2 regions of the Kitasatospora sp. NBC_00070 genome follow, and region 1 is predicted to be linked to the other one. Evidence: predicted binding sites of a transcription regulator. Region 1 holds the regulator's gene; the other holds the start of a gene.
The links. The regulator HrcA, encoded in region 1, represses chaperone genes, less so after heat shock. The targets are predictions, from matches to a motif close to TTNGCACTCNGNNNNNCNGAGTGCNAA.
Positions count from the first base shown of each region.

Region 2: groL (chaperonin GroEL) is a predicted target of HrcA. The motif match lies at 2,674-2,700, and genes of this name have one in related genera.

Region 1 is NZ_CP108247.1:2,160,900-2,171,382, forward strand. It holds gene OHV05_RS09985 (ribonuclease Z) at 1-183, opposite strand, end outside; gene OHV05_RS09990 (histidine triad nucleotide-binding protein) at 188-541, opposite strand; gene OHV05_RS09995 (PDZ domain-containing protein) at 644-3,835, opposite strand; gene OHV05_RS10000 (16S rRNA (uracil(1498)-N(3))-methyltransferase) at 4,200-4,949, opposite strand; gene dnaJ (molecular chaperone DnaJ) at 4,989-6,128, opposite strand; gene hrcA (heat-inducible transcriptional repressor HrcA) at 6,186-7,217, opposite strand; gene htpX (zinc metalloprotease HtpX) at 7,440-8,357, shown strand; gene OHV05_RS10020 (hypothetical protein) at 8,367-8,945, shown strand; gene OHV05_RS10025 (hypothetical protein) at 8,949-9,668, opposite strand; gene OHV05_RS10030 (DUF3097 domain-containing protein) at 9,796-10,483, shown strand, end outside.
Region 2 is NZ_CP108247.1:4,223,109-4,233,591, forward strand. It holds SAM riboswitch class I at 1-139, shown strand; gene thrC (threonine synthase) at 157-1,437, shown strand; gene OHV05_RS19595 (ubiquitin-like small modifier protein 1) at 1,470-1,748, shown strand; gene OHV05_RS19600 (cold-shock protein) at 2,329-2,532, shown strand; gene groL (chaperonin GroEL) at 2,858-4,480, shown strand; gene OHV05_RS19610 (hypothetical protein) at 4,604-4,957, shown strand; gene OHV05_RS19615 (DUF4031 domain-containing protein) at 4,954-5,235, shown strand; gene OHV05_RS19620 (hypothetical protein) at 5,216-5,854, opposite strand; gene OHV05_RS19625 (copper homeostasis protein CutC) at 6,025-6,699, shown strand; gene OHV05_RS19630 (IS5 family transposase) at 6,744-7,613, shown strand; gene OHV05_RS19635 (hypothetical protein) at 7,640-8,020, shown strand; gene OHV05_RS19640 (HelD family protein) at 8,225-10,330, opposite strand.

The DNA of each region.
Region 1 (10,483 bases):
GACCGCGATCCGGGTCAGCTGGGTGGCCGAGACCCCGGCGTGCAGCATCTGACGCTGCGTCCCCTCGCCGGGATCGAAGAGCAGGCCCTCGCCGTCCCAGCGGAGCAGGTAACCGTTGTGGTTCCGGTGCCGGGTGGGCACCTGGCTGGCGGTGCCGAGGACGACGAGTTCGCGCTGTGACACCGGATCAGACCAGGCCCTCGTGCAGCGTCTTCCCGCCGAGCAGGTGGACGTGCGCGTGGAAGACGGTCTGGCCCGCGCCGGCCCCGGTGTTGAAGATCAACCGGTAGTCGGTCAGCCCCTCCTCGCGGGCCACCTCGCCCGCCTCGGCGAGCAGTTCGCCCGCGATCGCCGGCTCGGCGGCGGCCAGCGCGGCCGCGTTCGGGTAGTGGGCGTGCGGGATCACCAGGACGTGGGTCGGCGCCTGCGGGTGGATGTCCCGGAAGGCCAGCGTGTGCTCGCTCTTCCGGACCACCGTCGCGGGGATCTCGCCCGCCACGATCTTGCAGAACAGGCAGTCGGACTGCGGCTCGCCGGCCATCTCGGTCTCCTTCACGGTGATCGTCACTACCTGCCGCAGCCTAACGGAGGCGGCCGGTCACGTACCGGCACGCGGTACGTTCCCGGCCGCCTCCCGACGGCGCTACAGCTCCGGGCCGGTCCTGGCCGGGGTCTCGGCCAGCGCGGCCAGCGCGATCCGGACGCCCTCGGCGAGCTGCGGGTCCTCGCCGTTGGCCCACTGGTGCGGGGCGATCACCACCTCGACGTCCGGGTCGATGCCGTGGTTCTCCACACCCCAGTCGTAACCCTCCAGCCAGAAGGCGTACTTGGGCTGGGTGACGCCGGTGCCGTCGACCAGGCTGTACTTGCCGTCGATGCCGACCACGCCGCCCCAGGTCCGGGTGCCGACCACCGGGCCGATCTTCAGGGCCTGGATGGCGGCGTTCACGATGTCGCCGTCCGAGCCCGCGAACTCGTCGGCCAGCGCGACCACCGGGCCGCGCGGGGCGTCCGCCGGGTACGGGGCGGCGCCGTCCAGGTCGCGGCCGAGGTCCCAGCCGACGATCTTCCGGCTGAGCTTCTCGATGATCAGCTGCGAGGTGTGGCCGCCGCGGTTCTCCCGGAGGTCGACCAGCACGCCCTCCTTGGCCATCTCGACCCGCAGGTCCCGGTGCAGCTGGGCCCAGCCGACGCTCTGCATGTCGGGGATGTGCAGGTAGCCGAGCCGGCCGGCCGACAGCTCCCGGACGGCGGCCCGGCGCCCGGCCACCCAGTCGTGGTAGCGCAGCGCCTCCTCGTCGGCCAGCGGCACCACCACCGGGTGGCGCTCCGCGCCGTCCTTGGCCGCCACGGTCAGCTCGACCGGCTGGCCGGCCGTGCCCGCGAGCAGCGGCGCGGGGCCGGTCACCGGGTCCACCGGGCGGCCGTTCACGGCCAGCACCGCGTCCCCGGCCCGGACCGCCGCACCGGGCGCGGCCAGCGGCGAGCGGGCCCGCGGGTCGGAGGACTCGCCGGGCAGCACCCGGGCCACCCGCCAGACCTCGCCGTCCCGCACCAGGTCGGCGCCGAGCAGGCCCTGCCGGCGGGCCGCCTCGGTGCCCCGCCCCGGCGGCATCACGTACGCGTGCGAGGTGCCCAGCTCGCCGACCGTCTCCCAGAGCACGTCCACCAGGTCGTCGTGGGTGCCCGCCCGCTCGACCAGCGGCCGGTACCTGGCCAGCGCGCCGGCCCAGTCGAAGCCGCCGAGGTCGGCCCGCCAGAAGTTGTCCCGCATCAGGCGACCGTTCTCGTCGAACATCTGCCGCCACTCGGCCGCCGGGTCCACGGTGGCCCTGATCCGCTCCAGGTCGACCGTCAGGTCGTCGTCGTCACCGGCCTTGTGGTCGGCCGGGACGATCCGCAGGCCGCCCTCGTCGAGGACCGCGATCCGGCTGCCGTCGCCGCTGACCCGGAAGTCGTCCAGCGCCTCGACCAGCTGCTCGGCCTTGAGCTTCTTGAAGTCGAAGCGCTCCAGCGCCGGGCGCGGGTGCTCGTCCTCCAGCGAGGCGGCGTTGTCGCCGAGCATGCCGAGCAGCGGGTGCCTGGTCCACAGCACGCCGTCCTTGGCCGCCCGCAGGCTGCCGAACTGCCCGCCCTCGACCGGGAACGGGATGATCCGGTCGGCGATCCCGTCCAGGTCCACCCGGGTCTCGGGGACGGTGGGCTCCTCCGCCGCCTCCTCGTCCTTCTTCTTCGGCTCCTCGTCCTCGCCGGTGAGCGAGCGGCCGGCCCGCTGCGGGCCGAACGGTGACGGGGTGTCGGCGGCCAGCGTGATCAGGAACGGCCGGGCGCCGGTCGGGAAGGACAGGTCGAAGACGTGCGCGTCGTAGACCGGGTCGAAGTTGCGCACCGACAGGAAGGCCAGGTGCTTGCCGTCCGCCGTGAAGACCGGCGAGTAGTCGATGAAGCGCTGCGGGGTGGCCTCGGCGACCGTACGGTCCGTCAGGTCGGCCAGCACGATCTGGCGCAGCGACTCCGCGCCCAGGGTCGGCTGGGACCAGGCCAGCCGCCGCGAGTCCGGCGAGAAGGCCAGTCCGGTGACCTCACCGTGGCCGCTCCTGGCCAGCTGGTGCAGGGTGCCGTCGGCCAGCGTGAGCAGCAGCACCCGGCCGTCGTGCGAGGCCAGCGCCAGCGTCCCGCCGTCCGGCGAGACGGCCAGGCCGAGCACCCGGCCGAGCTGCCCGGCCGCGAACCGCCGCCGCTCGGCGCCGAGCACGGCGGGGGCGTACTCCACCGCGTCGTCGCCCTCGGCGTCGGTGATCCAGACCACGCCCTGCTCGCCGTCCTGCCCCGGCACGATCCGGGCCAGCCGGTGCCGGACCCCGGGGGTCTCGGCCAGCACCCGGGCCGGGCCCTCCTTGTGGGTCAGCCAGTGCACGCTGCCGCGCACCACCACCGCGCTGGCCCGGCCGGTCCGGTCCGGCGACACGGTCTCCAGCTGCCCGGTGGCCGAGGTCGGCCGGGGCTGACGGCCCGTCCGGGGGCCCGCGAGCAGGATCTCCAGGCGACGCGGCTCGGCGTCCGCCAGGTCGTCCAGGATCCACAGGTCACCCGCGCTGTGCCAGACGATCCGGGTGCCGTCGGTGGTGGCGTTCCTGGCGTAGAACTCGCCGTCGCTGTGCCGCCGCAGGTCGGTGCCGTCCGGCAGGCTGGAGTACAGCTGCCCGACGCCCTCGTGGTCGGAGAGGAACGCGATCCGGCCACCGACCCAGAGCGGCGAGTCGATGTTGCCGTCCAGCCCGGCGTGCACCCGCTCGAACTCGTGCCCACCGATCCACAACTTGCCCGCCGTGCCGCCCCGGTAGCGCTTCCAGTACGCGGGCTCGGTGGTCAGCGGGGCCAGCAGCAGGGTGCGGTCGCCGTCCGGCTCCTGCGCCAGGCCGCCGATCGGCCCGTACGGCAGCCTGGTCGGCTCACCGCCGTCCAGCGGGATCGCGAACGCCCAGCTGCGGCGCGGGGTCGCCTGTCCGGCGCTGGACACCGCGACCGGGCGGCCGTCCTTGGTCCAGCCCCGCAGCCGGGTGCGCGGCGCACCCCAGTACGTCAGCCGGCGGGCCTGCCCGCCGTCGGTGGGCGCGACGTGGATCTCCGGCGCACCGTCCCGGGTCGAGGTCCAGGCGACGTGCCGGCCGTCCGGCGCGAACCTGGGGTGCCCGACCGGCACCTGATCGGCGGTCAGCCGCCAGGCCCGACCACCGTCCAGCGGCGCGAGCCAGATATCGTCCTCGGCGACGAAGGTCACCAGGTCGCCGTGCAGGTGGGGATGGCGCAGATACGCGCTCGCAGAGGTCGTCACTGCGTCACTCTATGCAGCCCGGGCCCTTCCGCACACGGGTTAGTTGCACTATCCCAGGGCCCGGGGCTGCACCTTTGGCAGACGCCCGGCGGTCGACTACCCAGGGGCTCGGGGGCTGCGCCTTTGGCAGGGCGTCCAGTTGCACTACCCAGGGGCTCGGGGAACTGCGAGGAGATCTGGCGTGCGGGTCACTGCGAAAGTCCTGACCACCTACGCGACGATCACCTGTTCCGAGGTCGGCGTCGCAGTTCCCCGAGCCCCTGGTGGTGCACCACGTGCGCCCGCGCGGCGGAGCCGCACAACAGCAGAGCCCCGAGCCCCTGGCTACCGCAGCATCTGCCAAAAGCAGAGCGCCTGCGGAAAGTCAGGCCCAGCGGCCGGTGCGGCCGAGGAGGAGGGCGCCTGCCGCCACGCCCGCCGTGGAGGTGCGGAGGACGGAGGGGCCGAGCCGGTACGGGGCGGCGCCGGCTTCGGCGAAGGTGGCGAGTTCGTCCGGGGAGACGCCGCCCTCGGGGCCGACGATCAGGACCAGGTCACCGCTCGCGGGGAGCACGGCGGTGGCGAGCGGGGCGGAGCCCTCCTCGTGCAGGACGGCGGCGAACGCCGCCGAGGCCAGCAGCGGGGCCAGCTGACGCGTCGTCATCGGCTCGCGGACCTCGGGGAACCGCAGCCGGCGGGACTGCTTGCCCGCCTCCCGGGCGGTGGCCCGCCACTTGGCGAGGGCCTTGGCGCCCCGGTCGCCCTTCCACTGGGTGATGCAGCGGGAGGCGGCCCAGGGGATCACCACGTCGACCCCGACCTCGGTCATGGTCTCCACCGCGAGCTCGCCGCGGTCGCCCTTCGGCAGGGCCTGGACCACCACGATCCGGGGGGCGGGCGCGGGCTCCTGACGGACGCTCAGCACGGTGACGTCCAGCGCGTCCTTGCCGTGCACGGCCGCCACGGTGCCCTCGACGCCGAGGCCGAGGCCGTCGGCGAGGGTGAGTGCCTCACCGGGCTCCAGACGCTTCACGGCGGCGGCATGCCGCCCCTCGGGGCCGTCCAGCCGGACCACCCCGCCGGGGGCGATCCCGGCGAGACGGTCGGTGTCCACGACGAACACGGGGGCGGTCATGCGCGTGCCTTACCTCGAAGCCTGGTACCTGGATCCGGCTCAGCGGCCGTTGAACGCGTCCTTCAGCCGGGAGAACAGACCCTGCTGGCCCGGTGCGAACGTCCCGGAAGGCCGCTCCTCGCCGCGCAGCACCGCGAGGCGGCGGAGCAGGTCCTCCTGCTCGGGGTCGAGCTTGGTGGGGGTCTGCACCTCGACATGCACTATCAGGTCGCCCCGGCCGCCGCCGCGCAGGTGCGTGATGCCCCGGCCGTGCAGCGGGATCGACTGGCCGGACTGGGTACCGGGCCTGATGTCGACCTCCTCCAGACCGTCCAGGGTCTGCAACGGCACCTGGGTGCCGAGCGAAGCGGCCGTCATCGGGATGGTGACCGTGCAGTGCAGGTCGTCCCCGCGCCGCTGGAAGGTCGGGTGGCTGGTCTCGGCGATCTCGACGTACAGGTCGCCGGCGGGGCCGCCGCCGGGGCCGACCTCGCCCTCGCCCGCGAGCTGGATCCGGGTGCCGTTGTCGACACCGGCCGGGATCTTCACCGTCAGGGTGCGACGGGCCCGGACCCGGCCGTCGCCCGCGCACTCGGGGCACGGGGTCGGGACCACGGTGCCGAAGCCCTGGCACTGCGGGCACGGCCGCGAGGTCATGACCTGGCCCAGGAAGGACCGGGTGACCTGGGAGACCTCGCCCTTGCCGCGACACATGTCACAGGTCTGCGCCGAGGTGCCGGGGGCCGCGCCCTCGCCCGAGCAGGTGGTGCAGGTGACGGCGGTGTCCACCTGGAGTTCCTTGGTGGTGCCGAACGCGGCCTCCTCCAGGGTGATCTCCAGCCGGATCATCGCGTCCTGGCCGCGCCGGGTGCGCGAGCGCGGCCCGCGCTGACCCGAGGCCGCGCCGAAGAACGCGTCCATGATGTCGGAGAAGCCGAAGCCCGCCGCGCCCGCGCCGAAGCCGCCCGCGCCGCCGCCGTTGGGCGACAGCGGGTCGCCGCCGAGGTCGTAGACCTGGCGCTTGGCCGGGTCGGACAACACCTCGTAGGCGGCGTTGATCTCCTTGAACCGCTCCTGCGTCTTGGGGTCCGGGTTGACGTCCGGGTGCAGTTCGCGGGCAAGGCGCCGGAACGCCTTCTTGATCTCGTCCTGCCCCGCATCCCGTCGGACGCCGAGTACCGCGTAGTAGTCCGTGGCCACCAAATGCTCCGCTTGTTCCGCCTCTAGAAGTGCTGCGACTGGTCTGACAGTGCTCTGTTAGGACTCGGCCAGGATCTGACCCACGTACCGTGCCACCGCTCGCACCGCCCCCATTGTGCCCGGGTAGTCCATCCGGGTCGGTCCGATCACGCCCAGCTTCGCGACACTCTGATCGCCCGAACCGTAGCCGACCGAGACCACGGAGGTGGAATTGAGCCCCTCGTAGGCGTTCTCGTGGCCGATCCGGACCGTCATCCCCGCGTCCGCCGTCTCACCCAGGAGACGGAGCAGGACGACCTGCTCCTCCAGGGCCTCCAGCACCGGCTGGATGGTGAGCGGGAAGTCGTGGCCGAAGCGGGTCAGGTTGGCCGTACCGGCCAGCATGATCCGCTCCTCGTTCTGCTCGGCCAGCGTCTCGAAGAGGGTGGCCAGCACGGTGGTGACGGCGGGCCGGTCGGCGGGCTCGAAAGCCGCCGGCAGGTCCTCCAGCAGCCCGGGCACCTCGGGCAGCGGCCGGCCGACCGCCTGGGTGTTGAGCTTGGCCCGCAGGTCGGCCAGCACCGTCTCACCGACCGCCCCGGGGCAGTCGACCATCCGCTGCTCGACCCGGCCGGTGTTGGTGATCAGGACCAGCATCACCTTGGCCGGGGCCAGTGCCACCAGCTCGACGTGACGCACCGTCGAGCGGGACAGCGAGGGGTACTGGACCACCGCGACCTGCCGGGTCAGCTGCGCGAGCAGCCGGACCGTACGGGCCACCGTGTCGTCCAGGTCCACCGCGCCGTCCAGGAAGTGCCGGATCGCCCGGCGCTCGGGGGCGGTCATCGGCTTGACCTCGGCCAGCCGGTCGACGAACAGCCGGTACCCCTTGTCGGTGGGGATCCGGCCGGCGCTGGTGTGCGGCTGGTGGATGTAGCCGTCCTCCTCCAGGGCCGCCATGTCGTTGCGCACGGTGGCCGGGGAGACGCCGAGGTTGTGCCGCTCGACCAGGGCCTTGGAGCCGACCGGCTCCTCGGTGCCGACGTAGTCCTGGACGATCGCGCGCAGCACCGCGAGCTTGCGGTCGTCCAACGGCCGCTCGCTGTACATGGCCACGCACCTCCGTCTTCGCTTCCGTCCCGAACCTGACCCGTCCCCTGGCACTCAGCTGGGCAGAGTGCCAGGACAGTACCTGCCAGTGTAAGGCCCGACCCCGGCGGCAGGAACGGCACCGCCTGGTGATCCTTCTCCCTGTCCCACCCGCGCCACCCGTCGAATGCTCCCGGCAAGTGGCAGCATCGAAAGCGACAGATCCGGACATAAGGAGCAGCCATGTCGTCAGGTCAGCACTCCCGCTTCGCACCCGACCGCGGGCTGACCGGTCGGATGGTCACCACGATGTTCCTGATCGGACTGCTCTACGTCGGCTTCACCGGGCTGCTGATAGTGCTGCTCCGGGGGGCCTGGCCGCTGATCGTGCTGATCTCCGGCGGACTGTTCGTGGCCCAGTTCTGGTTCAGCGACCGGATCACCCAGCGGGCGATGGGCGCCCGCGAGGTGACGCCCGAGGAGTACCCGCAACTGCACGGCACCATCGACCGGTTGTGCGCGCTGGCCGACATGCCCAAGCCCCGGGTCGCGGTGACCGACACCGACATGCCGAACGCCTTCGCCACCGGCCGCAACCCCGAGCGCGCCGTGGTCTGCGTCACCACCGGACTGCTCCGGCGGCTGGAGCCGGAGGAGCTGGAGGGCGTGCTCGCGCACGAGCTCTCGCACGTGGCGCACCGGGACGTGGCGGTGATGACCATCGCCGGCTTCCTCGGCGTGCTGGCCGGGGTGATCACCCGAATCGCGCTGTACGGCGGCCTGATGAACGGGCGCGGCCGCAGCAACGACAGCAACGCCGCGCTGGCGATGATCCTGGTCCCGCTGGTCAGCATGGTGGTCTACGCGGCCGGCTTCCTGCTCACCCGGCTGCTGTCCCGCTACCGCGAGCTGGCCGCCGACCGGGCCGCCGCGCAGCTCACCGGGCGGCCCAGCGCGCTGGCCTCCGCGCTGACCAAGGTGACCGGCCAGATCGCCGCCATCCCGAGCGAGGACCTGCGTCGGGCACAGCCGTACAACGCCTTCTACTTCGCCCCGGCGCTGAGCGCCCGGGAGGCCGCGAGCCAACTGATGTCCACCCACCCGTCGCTGGAGCAGCGACTGGAGCAGCTCGGCCGGATCTCCGCCGAGCTCGGCCGCTGAGGAGGCACCGTGGGATTCCTGGACGCGCTCTTCGGCCGCAGCAAGCCGGTCCGGCCCGACCTCGACCAGCTCTTCGGGGTGCCTTCCGCCGCCCTCACCCTGGAGGCCGCCGCCGGCTTCCGCCCCACCGGCTTCGGCTCGGTCTGCTTCGCCGCCGTCGAGGGCGCCGCCTTCACCGAGGTGGCCGGCCAGATCCGCGCCCTGCTGGACGCCGACACCGAACGCGGCGGCGTCCCGGTCGAGGTCTCGCAGGACTCGTACGGCTACTCCTGGCTGCTCGCCCGGCACACCCCCGAGGAGCTGCCCGACCTGGTCAACGACCTGCACGCGGTCAACAGCGAGCTGGAGGCGAACGGCTTCGGCCCCCAGCTGCTCTGCTCCATCGTCGGCTTCCGCAACGCGGCCGACCGCCCGCTCGGCCTGGTCTACCTGTACAAGCGCGGCACCTTCTACCCGTTCGCCCCGCTGCCGGGCGAGAAGCGCGACAACCCGCTGGAGCTCCAGGTCAAGGCGATGCTCGGGAACGACCTGCGGGTGGAGCAGGACCTCACCCGCTGGTTCCCGGTCTGGGGCGCGCCGGGGCTGTAGGGATCAGCCCGCCGCGGCCGCGCGGTAGGCCGCCACGGCCGGGGCGAGCACGGTCTCCACACCGGACGACGGCTTCTGCGCGACCGTCTTCTGCACCATCAGGATCACGTCGCCCTCACGCACGAAGCCGGTCTCGGTGACGTACGGCACCGGATCGCCGGGGTAGGCCGAGGTCACCCGGAGCAGCAGGCCGTCATCGGCCGGCACCCCCGGCCGCACCACGGACACGGTCTCCTGGACCTCGGTGCCGCCCGCCAGTGTGGTGGGGTAGGAGGCACACCGCTGCGCGGCGGCCCGGACGGCGGCCATCACCTCGGCCGCCCGGCCGGGCGGGTAGCGGTCGAGCGACTCCTGCCCGAACCAGCCGTCGTCGTCGGCGCCGTCGGCGGGCACCTGCTGCATGGCGACCGCGACGTCCTCCACCGGAGGAGCGTGCACCGTCATGAAGGACTGCACCCCGAGGTCGGCGCACGGCATCCGGTCGAGGGAGACGGCGGAGGCGGGCTGGTGCGGGGCCCCGGTCGTGGTCGAGTTCACCGCCGCCGACAACAGCTCGAAGCCCTGCGGAAGCTGGCGCCCGGTCAGCAGCCCGTCCCGCAGCCGGTCCTGTAGCGGCACCCGGGCGGACGCCGTCGGCCCCGGCGGATGGGCGGCCGACGAGCAGGCCGGGACGGCCAGGACCACCAGAGCGGCGGTGGCCACCACCGCAGGACGTGCACGCACTGGTTCCCCCAACGAATCCGAAGTCGCCCGCACTCTTTCACAGGGCCGTCCCGGGTCGGCCGGCAGGCCGGCGACCCGTCTCCCCCGGTCCGGATGACGGTGGGTCAGCTCTCGTAGGATCGGTGCCATGCGCAGCAGGGAGTACGGCCCGGACCTCACCCCGCCGTGGAAGCGGCAGCAGCCCGCCCCTGAGGTGGCGGCCGAGCGGGATCTGGTGGTGGAGGAGGCGGCCACCGGGTTCTGCGGGGCGGTGGTGCGCTGCGAGCGGACGGCGGAGGGGTTCACCGTCACGCTGGAGGACCGGTTCGGCAAGCACCGGGTGTTCCCGCTGGTGCCGCGCGGCTTCCTGCTGGAGGGTCAGGTGGTCACCCTGGTCCGGCCGGTGGCGGCCGCCGCTCCGGCCCGGCCGAAGGTGACCGCCTCCGGGTCGGTCGCGGTGCCCGGCGCCCGGGCCCGGGTGGCCCGCGAGTCCCGGATCTACGTCGAGGGGCGGCACGACGCCGAGCTGGTCGAGCGGGTCTGGGGTGACGACCTGCGGATCGAGGGCGTGGTGGTCGAGTACCTGGAGGGCATCGACGACCTGCCGGCCATCGTCGCCGAGTTCGGCCCGGGCCCCGGCCGCCGACTGGGCGTGCTGGTCGACCACCTGCTGCCCGGCACCAAGGAGCACCGGATCGCCCAGCAGGTGACCGGCGCCGAGGTGCTGATCGTCGGTCACCCCTACATCGACGTCTGGGCGGCCGTGAAGCCGGGCAGCGTCGGCATCCCCGGCTGGCCCAAGGTCCCGCGCGGCGAGGAGTGGAAGCTCGGCGTCT
Region 2 (10,483 bases), 2.1 Mb from region 1:
AGCTCATCCAGAGGGACTGAGGGAACGGCCCGTCGAAGTCCCGGCAACCTTCTCGCACGGCCGGCCCAGCAGTGGCCATCCGGCGGGACAGGTGCCAATTCCGTCCTGTGGCGCGACCGCGTCACGGGGAAGATGAGGAGAGAGGCCTCCGCCATCATGGCTACCGCTGTTTCTGCCGCCCCGACCGTCGACCTCGGCCCCGCTGCCGCCCTGTCCTGTCGCGAGTGTGGCACCCGATTCCCGCTCGGCCCGAGCTTCGCCTGCGTCGAGTGCTTCGGCCCGCTGGAGATCGCGTACGACTTCGGCTCCGACTCCGCCGAGGAGCTGCGCAAGCGGATCGAGGCCGGTCCGGCCTCGATCTGGCGGTACGCCCCGCTGCTGCCCGTCCCGGCCGACGTGGCGGGCAAGCCGAACCTGAACCCGGGCTGGACCCCGCTGGTGAAGGCCGACAACCTGGGCCGCGAGCTCGGCTTCACCGCCCAGCTGCACGTCAAGGACGACTCGGGCAACCCGACCCACTCCTTCAAGGACCGGGTGGTCGCCTGCGCCATCGAGGCGGCGCGCGCGTTCAACTTCACCACCCTGTCGTGCTCCTCCACCGGCAACCTGGCCGGCGCCGTCGGCGCGGCCGCGGCCCGGGCCGGTTTCAAGTCCTGCGTCTTCATCCCGCACGACCTGGAGCAGGGCAAGGTCGTGATGGCCGGGGTCTACGGCGGCGAGCTGGTCGGGATCGAGGGCAACTACGACGACGTGAACCGGTTCTGCTCGGAGCTGATCGGTGACCCGGCCGGCGAGGGCTGGGGCTTCGTCAACGTCAACCTCCGGCCGTACTACGGCGAGGGCTCGAAGACCCTGGCGTACGAGATCTGCGAGCAGCTCGGCTGGCGGCTGCCGGAGCAGCTGGTGATCCCGATCGCCTCGGGCTCCCAGCTCACCAAGATCGACAAGGGCCTGCAGGAGCTGATCAAGCTCGGCCTGGTCGAGGACCGCCCGTACCGGATCTTCGGCGCCCAGGCCGAGGGCTGCTCCCCGGTCTCCGCCGCCTTCAAGGCGGGTCACGACGTGATCCGCCCGGTCAAGCCGAACACCATCGCCAAGTCGCTGGCGATCGGCAACCCGGCCGACGGCCCGTACGTGCTGGACATCGCCCGCCGCACCGGGGGCGCGGTGGAGGACGTGACGGACGCCGAGGTGGTCGAGGCGATCAAGCTGCTGGCCAGGACCGAGGGCATCTTCGCCGAGACGGCCGGCGGGGTGACCATCGGGGTGCTGAAGAAGCTGGTCGAGACGGGTCAGCTGGACCCGTCCAAGGAGACCGTCGCGATCAACACCGGGGACGGTCTGAAGACCCTGGACGCCGTCGCCGACGCGGGCCTGACCGCCACCATCCGCCCGACCCTGGACTCGTTCCGGGCCGCCGGTCTCGCCTCCGCCTGATCCCCCCTCACCTCCCCGCTAGGAGTCCGTGCATGAGCGCCACCGTCCGCATCCCGACCATCCTGCGCACCTACACCGGCGGCGTCGCCGAGGTCACCGCCGAGGGCGACACCCTGGGTGCCGTCATCGCCGACCTGGACGCCAACCACCCCGGCATCGCCGCCCGGGTGCTGGACGACGCGGGCAAGCTGCGCCGCTTCGTGAACGTGTACGTGAACGACGACGACGTGCGTTTCGCCGAGGGCCTGGCGACCGAGATCAAGGACGGCGCGGGCATCTCGATCATTCCCGCGGTGGCCGGCGGCTGCTGAGTTCCCGCACTTCACCGAATACGGCCGCGCCGCCGTCCGAACCGGAATCCCTATTTCCGCTTCCGACGGCGGCGCGGCCCTATGTCGGGTGGAAAAGCGGGCACCCGGGAGGGAGTAGAGTGCGACGGAAGTCGGCGTATCCCCGCTCTTACCGCCGCCCTCCCCACGCACCGTCAGCCGATCGCGTACGCAAGGCCCGTCCGGCCGTTGAGACATCCGCCGGACCGCGTGAGACAGAAGATGTCAGGCAAGCGTCAGAAATCTGGCCGCATTTTGCGGTGATGAGTCCGCTATGCCCGGAGTGAATTGCCACGCTCTGCCGCCTTCCTCCCGCGATATCCCATTCGACTGCCGATGAATTCGGCAAGGTTGGCCCTGTTGCAGAGGGCGTCTGTCCGGATACATTCAGCCGCGATCGACGCATTCACCCGTCGGCCGGGTCGCCTCGCGGTGCACCGGTGGGGCGCTTGCGGCGAGCGCGGCTGCGCCCAGGGGGGGTTCCCTCGGGCGTGCCTGTTCAGACCTGGGCCCGCATCCTGCGGGTCCGCGAAGGGCCAGCACAGCACAAGGGGAGTTCGGAATGGCTCAGGGCACCGTCAAGTGGTTCAACGCGGAGAAGGGGTACGGCTTCATCGCGGTCGACGGTGGTGCGGACGTGTTCGTCCACTACAGCGCGATCCAGATGGACGGCTACCGCACCCTCGAGGAGGGCCAGCGGGTCGAGTTCGAGATCTCCCAGGGACAGAAGGGCCCGCAGGCGGACATGGTCCGCGCGGCGGTCTGACCTTTCCGAACCCCTGGGGACCTCGGCTCGGCCGCGAGTTGGCGTCACCTGCTTGGTCGACGGGCCCGTACGACATCGTCGTACGGGCCCGTCGGCGTCCCCGCCGGGATGACCGATCTGCGTGTCACTACCACGATTGGGCTTGCACTCGATACCCGAGAGTGCTAATCATTGGCGTTAGCACTCGCAGCATGAGAGTGACAACGGACCGGGTCGGTGAGGCCCCCGGGAGCGGTAGGGGACAAGACCCCCGCACACCAGGGCCGTCCGTCGCGGGCGCCCCTCGGTCCGGTGCAGTCGACCGTGTCCTGGAGGACCACTTCCGATGGCCAAGATCATCGCGTTTGACGAGGAAGCTCGCCGCGGCCTTGAGCGTGGCATGAACCAGCTTGCCGACGCCGTCAAGGTGACGCTCGGCCCCAAGGGCCGCAACGTCGTCCTGGAGAAGAAGTGGGGCGCCCCCACGATCACGAACGACGGCGTCTCCATCGCCAAGGAGATCGAGCTCGAGGACCCGTACGAGAAGATCGGTGCCGAGCTCGTCAAGGAGGTCGCCAAGAAGACCGACGACGTCGCGGGCGACGGCACCACCACCGCCACCGTGCTGGCCCAGGCGCTCGTGCGCGAGGGTCTGCGCAACGTCGCGGCCGGCGCCAACCCGATGGCCCTGAAGCGCGGCATCGAGAAGGCCGTCAAGGCCGTCTCGGACCAGCTGCTGGCCCAGGCCAAGGATGTCGAGACCAAGGAGCAGATCGCTTCGACGGCCTCCATCTCGGCCGCCGACACCCAGATCGGCGAGCTCATCGCCGAGGCGATGGACAAGGTCGGCAAGGAAGGTGTCATCACCGTCGAGGAGAGCAACACCTTCGGTCTGGAGCTCGAGCTCACCGAGGGCATGCGCTTCGACAAGGGCTACATCTCCGCGTACTTCGCCACGGACCTGGAGCGGATGGAGGCGTCCTTCGAGGACCCGTACATCCTGATCGCCAACTCCAAGATCGGCTCGGTCAAGGACCTGCTCCCGCTGCTGGAGAAGGTCATGCAGAGCGGCAAGCCGCTCGTCATCATCGCCGAGGACGTCGAGGGCGAGGCCCTGTCGACCCTGGTCGTGAACAAGATCCGTGGCACCTTCAAGTCCGTCGCCGTCAAGGCCCCGGGCTTCGGTGACCGCCGCAAGGCCATGCTCGGCGACATCGCCATCCTCACCGGTGGCACCGTGATCTCCGAGGAGGTCGGCCTCAAGCTCGAGAACGCCGGCATCGACCTGCTGGGCACCGCCCGCAAGGTGGTCATCACCAAGGACGAGACCACCATCGTCGACGGTGGCGGCGACAGCGACCAGGTCGCCGGCCGGGTCAACCAGATCCGCGCCGAGATCGAGAACAGCGACTCGGACTACGACCGCGAGAAGCTCCAGGAGCGCCTGGCGAAGCTCGCGGGCGGCGTGGCCGTGATCAAGGCCGGCGCTGCGACCGAGGTCGAGCTCAAGGAGCGCAAGCACCGCATCGAGGACGCCGTTCGCAACGCGAAGGCCGCCGTCGAGGAGGGCATCGTCGCCGGTGGTGGCGTGGCGCTGCTGCAGGCTTCGGTCGCGTTCGACAAGCTGGAGCTCGAGGGCGACGAGGCCACCGGTGCCAACATCGTCCGCGTCGCGCTGGAGGCCCCGATCAAGCAGATCGCGGTCAACGCCGGCCTCGAGGGCGGCGTCGTCGTGGAGAAGGTCCGCAACCTGCAGCCCGGTTGGGGCCTGAACGCCGCGACCAACGAGTACGTCGACCTCATCGCCGCGGGCATCATCGACCCGGCCAAGGTCACGCGCTCCGCGCTGCAGAACGCCGCCTCCATCGCGGCGCTCTTCCTCACCACCGAGGCCGTCATCGCCGACAAGCCCGAGAAGGCCGGTGCCCCCGCGGGCGGCGGCATGCCGGGTGGCGACATGGACTTCTGATCCTCCCGAGGATCGGAACGTTCTGAACGTCCGTCAGGGCGGTCTCCCCTTCACCGGGGAGGCCGCCCTGCGGCGTTCCGCCGGCGTTTCCGGCTCCGTGGCGGGCTGCGGGACAATGGACGGATGAGTTCTGACATCGAAGCCGCGCTGCACAGTGCGCGGGCGCTGATCCTCGCCGACCTGACCGCCCGGGACGTGGCCGACCCGCAGGTGGTGTCGCTGGTGGAGGACGCGGTGACGCACCGGCGCTGGTGGCTGGAGCAGTGGCCGGACGGGACGGACTACGTGCTCGGCCTGGTCGCGCAGGACGTGCAGGACAAGCTGCTGGAGGCGTACGGGCGCTGGCCGCTGTGCGAGGTGTGCGCCGCCGAGGGGGACCCGCACGCGTTGAGCGTGGAGCCGGAGCTCGGGCCCGAGCCGCACTGGGTGTGCGGCAAGGAGGCGGCCGTGGTGGCGCCGGTGGGTGCGCTGTCGTGATCCTGATCGACCCGCCGTCCTGGCCGGGGCACGGGAAGCACTGGTCGCACCTGGTGAGCGACGTCTCCTACGAGGAACTGCACGCCTTCGCGGAGCGGCTGGGCGCGCCCGCACGCGGGTTCGAGCGCGACCACTACGACATCCCGGCCGCCTGGTACGACCAGGCGGTGGGGCTCGGCGCGCAGCCGGTCGGCAGCAAGGAGCTGGTGGCCCGGCTGACCGCCGCCGGGCTGCGGCGGCGGAAGGCCGGTCGCCCGGTCAGCGCTCCAGGAGCATGAGCTCGGCCGCCAGGTTGCGGCGGGCGGCGGCGTCGAACCGCTCCCGGGCGTGGTCCGTCCGGTAGAGCGCGGGCAGCGCGAGCAGCTGCCGCAGGATCTCGGCCCGCCCGGTCCGGAAGGCGTCCTCGGGGACGAAGCCGTACTCGGTGCGGACGGCGGCCGCGTAGTCGGCGTACTGCCCGGGGGTGCCGCCGAGCACGGCCAGGTCGGCGTCGCAGAGCACCTCGCCGTTCCGGTCGCCGGGGGCGGGGTGGTGGCCGACGGTGAGCCGGACCAGCCGGGCGACCTCCTCCACCAGCGCCTCGGCCAGCCCGGCCTCGCGCAGGGCGCGGATCGCGAGCTGGGCACTGCGCTCCTCGTTCTCGGAGCGGTCGGGCTTGTACACGGCGTCGTGGAACCAGGCGGCCAGCCGGACGGCGTCCGGGTCCTCGGCGTGTCCGGCCAGGGCGTCGATCTGGTCCAGGACGGCCGTCAGGTGCTCGGTGCGGTGGTAGTGCCGCTGCGGTTCGGCCCACCGGGCGAGCAGGTCGCGCCCGTACGGCGCGGGGTCGACGGTGGCTCCGGTACGGAGCAGCAGGGCGGTCCAGCGGTCCAGCAGCGCGGAGGTCATGGCGGTCATTCTTCCCGACGCCGGTCCGGCGGCCGGACCCGCGTGGGATGCGGCCCCGCCGGGCGGTGGCCATGCTGGGGAGCGCGGGCCCGCACCTCGGCGGGGCCGAACTGTTTCCCGTGCAGAGGGCTCGCCGACGGGCCTCCGGATATGGCAGGGTAAGCAATATGTCTAGACCAATGTTCGAAGTGATCGCGCTGACGGCGGAGGACGCCCGGGCTGCCCAGACGGGCGGTGCCGACCGCCTCGAACTGGTCGCCGACATCGCCGCCGACGGTCTCACCCCCGCCCTCGCGGACTTCGTGGCCATCCGGGACGCGGTCAGCATCCCGCTCCGGGTGATGCTCCGGCTCCGGGACGGCTTCACCCCCGGCAGCCTGGACGAGCTGCAGGCGCGGGCCGCCGCGCTGCGGGCCGAGGGCGCCGAGGAGTTCGTCTTCGGGTTCCTGGACGCCGAGGGGGCGGTGGACCTGGCCGCGACCCGGGCCGTCGCGGAGGCGGTGGCCGGCTGCCGCTGGACCTTCCACCGGGCGATCGACCACAGCGCGGACCGGGCCGCCGTCCGGGCCGCCGTCGGCGACCTGCCCGGGCTGGACACCTTCCTCACCTCCGGCTCCGCGGCCGGCGTGAGCGACGGCCGGGAGGTGCTGGCCGGCGAACTCGCCAAGGCGGGCGACCCCGGCTACCGCCAGCAGATCCTGATCGGCGGCGGCCTCCGCGCCGAACACATCCCCGACCTCCGCGCCGCCGGCTTCGACGGCTTCCACGTCGGCGGCCCGGTCCGCGCCAACGGCTGGGACACCCCGGTCGACGCCGCGAAGGTCGCCGAATGGCGGGCCGTGATCGACGCCTAGGCCGTGTTTTGGAAGGTGGTTTGGTGTGATGCCAGGCTGTGTGGATGGGGCGTGGGGATCTGTCGGATGATCAGTGGGCTGTGCTGGAGCCGTTGTTGCCGATGGCCGGGGTGGGTCGTCCGGCGAGGTCGCGTCGTAGGCTGGTCAACGGGATTCGGTGGCGGGTACGGACGGGAGCTCCGTGGCGGGACGTTCCGCCGGAGTACGGACCCTGGCAGACGATCTACGGCCTGTTCCGCCGCTGGCAGCGACAAGGTGTCTGGCAGCAGCTCCTTGCCGGCCTGCAGGCGCGGGGCGATGCGGCCGGGATGATCGTCTGGGAGGTGAACGTCGACTCCACGATCTGCCGGGCCCACCAACACGCCGCGGGCGCCCGACGTGACGGGGCCGCGCAGAAGGAGCCGCCGGGCGGCGTGGGCAAGGAGCCCGCGGACCACGGGCTGGGCCGGTCACGAGGCGGATTCACGACCAAGATTCACCTGGCGTGCGAGCAACGGCAGAAGCCGCTGTCCCTGCTCGTCACGGCCGGCCAGCGCGGGGACTCGCCGCAGTTCGAGGCGGTGCTCGACGCGATACGTGTGCCCAGAACCGGTCCGGGCCGACCCCGCACCCGCCCGCTTCGGGTGCGCGGCGACAAGGCGTACTCGTCCAAGGCGAACCGGGCCTACCTGCGTCGACGCGGCATCCGGTGCACCATCGCGGAGCCGGCCGACCAGATCCGCAACCGCAAGCGGAGGGGTGCGGGCGGTGGACGTCCACCCCGCTTCGACCGCGAGGACTACAAAGCCCGCCATGCTGTCGAGTGCGGCATCAACCGGCTGAAGCAGCACCGGGCGGTGGCCACCCGCTTCGACAAACTCGCCGTCCGCTTCGAGGCGGCCGTCCTCGTCGCCGCGATCAACCAGTGGCTGTGAGAGTCGACGTGCCGGGCTCGCGTGCCATGCTGGCCGCGAGCCCGGAGCGGGGTGTCGCACAAGGGGAGAAACCGGTGGCCGCTACCCACTACTGCGCCGACAGCGAGAACGGCGACCACATCGACGACCCGTCCGAAGACGCCATCTTCATGCTGCTCGACGACCTCAACGACACCGACAACACCTTCGTCGTCATCCAGCCCGACGAGGACGACCCGGCCTGGTACGTCTCGGTCGCCGTCCTCGACAAGGGCGAATACGAGATCGTCCGCCGCGACGCGAGCCGACACGAACACCACATCGTCACCGAGACCAGCATCCACACGACCGCGCGCGACCTCATCCTCTGGCTGGCCACCCGAAGCTCCCCCGGACAACCAACCAGACACACCTTCGACGCCTTCTAAAACACGGCCTAGACCTTTGCAGGTGCTCAACCGATTACGGTCAGGGGCTCGGGGAACTGCGGCGCCGGCCTCGTTCAAGGTGATCGCTGCGCAGGTGGTCGGGCACTTTCGCCGTGACCCGCACGCCAGATCTCCTCGCAGTTCCCCGAGCCCCTGACCGTAGATGCCGAAGCACCTGCCAAAAGTGCGGCCCCGGGCCTCTGCTCAGCGCAGCTGTTCGGGGAGGGGCTGGGCGTGCAGGACCGCCAGGCCCGAGACCGCTCGGGTCAGGGCGACGTAGAGGCGGCGCAGGCCGGTCCGTAGGTCGGGTTCGCCGGCGACCACTGCGGCGGGTTCGTCGAGGACCACGTAGTCGTACTCGAGGCCCTTGGCGAGGGAGGCGGGGACCAGGGTGAGGCGGGCGTCGGCGCTGGTCTCGGTGCCGGGTTCGAGGTGGGCCAGCCCGGCTGCCGTGAGGGCGGCGGAGAGGGCCGGGATCCGGGCGTCCGCCGCGATCAGCCCGGTCGAGCCCTCGCGTTGCAATGCGCTGCGGCAGGCCGCCACCAGCGCCGAGTCCAGTGCTTCCGGCTCTACCTGACGGAGGGTCAGCGAACCCGGTGCGTCGCGGACCGAAGTGGCCGGCGCCAGGCCGGGGGCGATCGCGGGCAGCAGCCGGGAGGCGTACGCGATCACCTCCTCGGGTACCCGGAAGCCCTTGGTGAGCTCCTCGACGTGGGCGGTCGGCTTGCCGAGGTGGTGCAGGGCCTCGGCCCAACTGCCGGTCGCCCAGGGGGTGGTGCCCTGGGCGAGGTCGCCGAGCACGGTGGCCGAGCCGGTGCTGCACCGGCGGCCGACGGCCCGGTACTGCATCGGCGAGAGGTCCTGCGCCTCGTCCAGTACGACGTGGCCGAGCGAGGCGGTGCGCTGCACCAGGTCGGCGGTCTCGTCGACCAGGACGGCGTCGGCGGCGGTCCACGGCGCGGTCTTCGCCGAACGTCCGGGCCTGGCCCAGCGGATGGTGGCCTGCTCGTCCTCGGTCAGGATGCCGTCCGCGCAACTCGCCAGGAACTCGGCGTCGGTGAGCAGCCGGTGCACCAGCTTGGCCGGGTCCACCGGCGGCCAGCACTGCTTGACCAGGGCCTTGACCTGCGGGTTGCGGGCCACCGCGTCCTGCACCCGGTCGTCGGGAGCCTCGCCGCCCTGCTCCATCTTCAGCAGGACCGCGTGCGCCAGCCGCTGCGGCAGCGCCTCGCCGGCCGCGCCGTAGCGGATCTCCCGGCTGCGCAACTCCTCGATGATCTCGGTGAGTTCGTACACCGGCAGGCGCCAGCGGCGGGAGCCGCGGACCACCACCAGCGGCTCGGTCGGCAGGCTGATGCCGGACCGGACGGCACGGCGCAGCACCTCGGCCATCCGGGCGTCGCCCTTCAGCCGGGCGGCCTCGGACGGGTCCTCGGCGCGGATCTCGACGTGCTTGACCAGCTCCTGCACGGTCGCCTGGGCGACGTCCAACTCGCCCAGGGCGGGCAGGACTTGCTCGATGTAGTGCAGGAAGGACCGGTTCGGCCCGACCACCAGGGTGCCGGACTTGGCGAGCCGGTCGCGGTGCGCGTACAGCAGGTACGCGACCCGGTGCAGGCCGACCGCGGTCTTGCCGGTGCCGGGGGCACCCTGGACGCAGACGGTGCCGCCGATCTCGGCCCGGACGATCTCGTCCTGCTCGGGCTGGATGGTGGCGACGATGTCCCGCATCGGGCCGACGCGGGGCTTCTCGATCTCGGCGGCGAGCAGGGCCGAGGCGCCCTCCGTCTCGGCCGGGTCGCTCAGGTGCTCGTCCTCGTACGCGGTCAACTCGCCGCCGGTGTAACCGAACCGGCGCCGGCGGTCGACGTCCAGCGGGTCGGTCCGGCTGGCCCGGTAGAACGGCTGGGAGACCGGCGCCCGCCAGTCGATCACCATCGGGTCGCCGGTGGCGTCGTGCACGTGCCGCCGCCCGATGTAGAACCGCTCGCCGCCCGCCCGTCGCCCACCACCACCCTCGCTCGACGCGCTTCGCGCGGCACCCGCTGTTCCTTCGGCCTGCTCCTCGCTGATCGCGTGCTGGTAGTCCAGCCGGCCGAAGAACAGCGGGGTGTGCGCCAGGTCGGCGAGCGCGGCGATCCGGTTGGTGATCTGGTTCTGCAGGACGGCGGCGGAGACCCAGGTGCCGGTCACGTCGCGCAGGTCGAGTGACTCGACGTCGGCGCGCATCGCGCGCAGCGCGTCCCGGGAGGCGGCGAGGTGGTCGCGCTCGCGCTGGAGCAGAGGGTCAACAGGGGCGGGGGAGTGCACAGCGAACCTTCCCGGCCGCCCGGCGTGGGGCGGCGGTCTCGTCGTTAGCTCACGGTGAAGAAACCGCCCGGTTGCCGACCGGACGGGCTCCCACGGCTGCCTGGACGGCACCACGCTTCGGGAGGGGGCAAGACCGGAAATCCTAGACCTGCC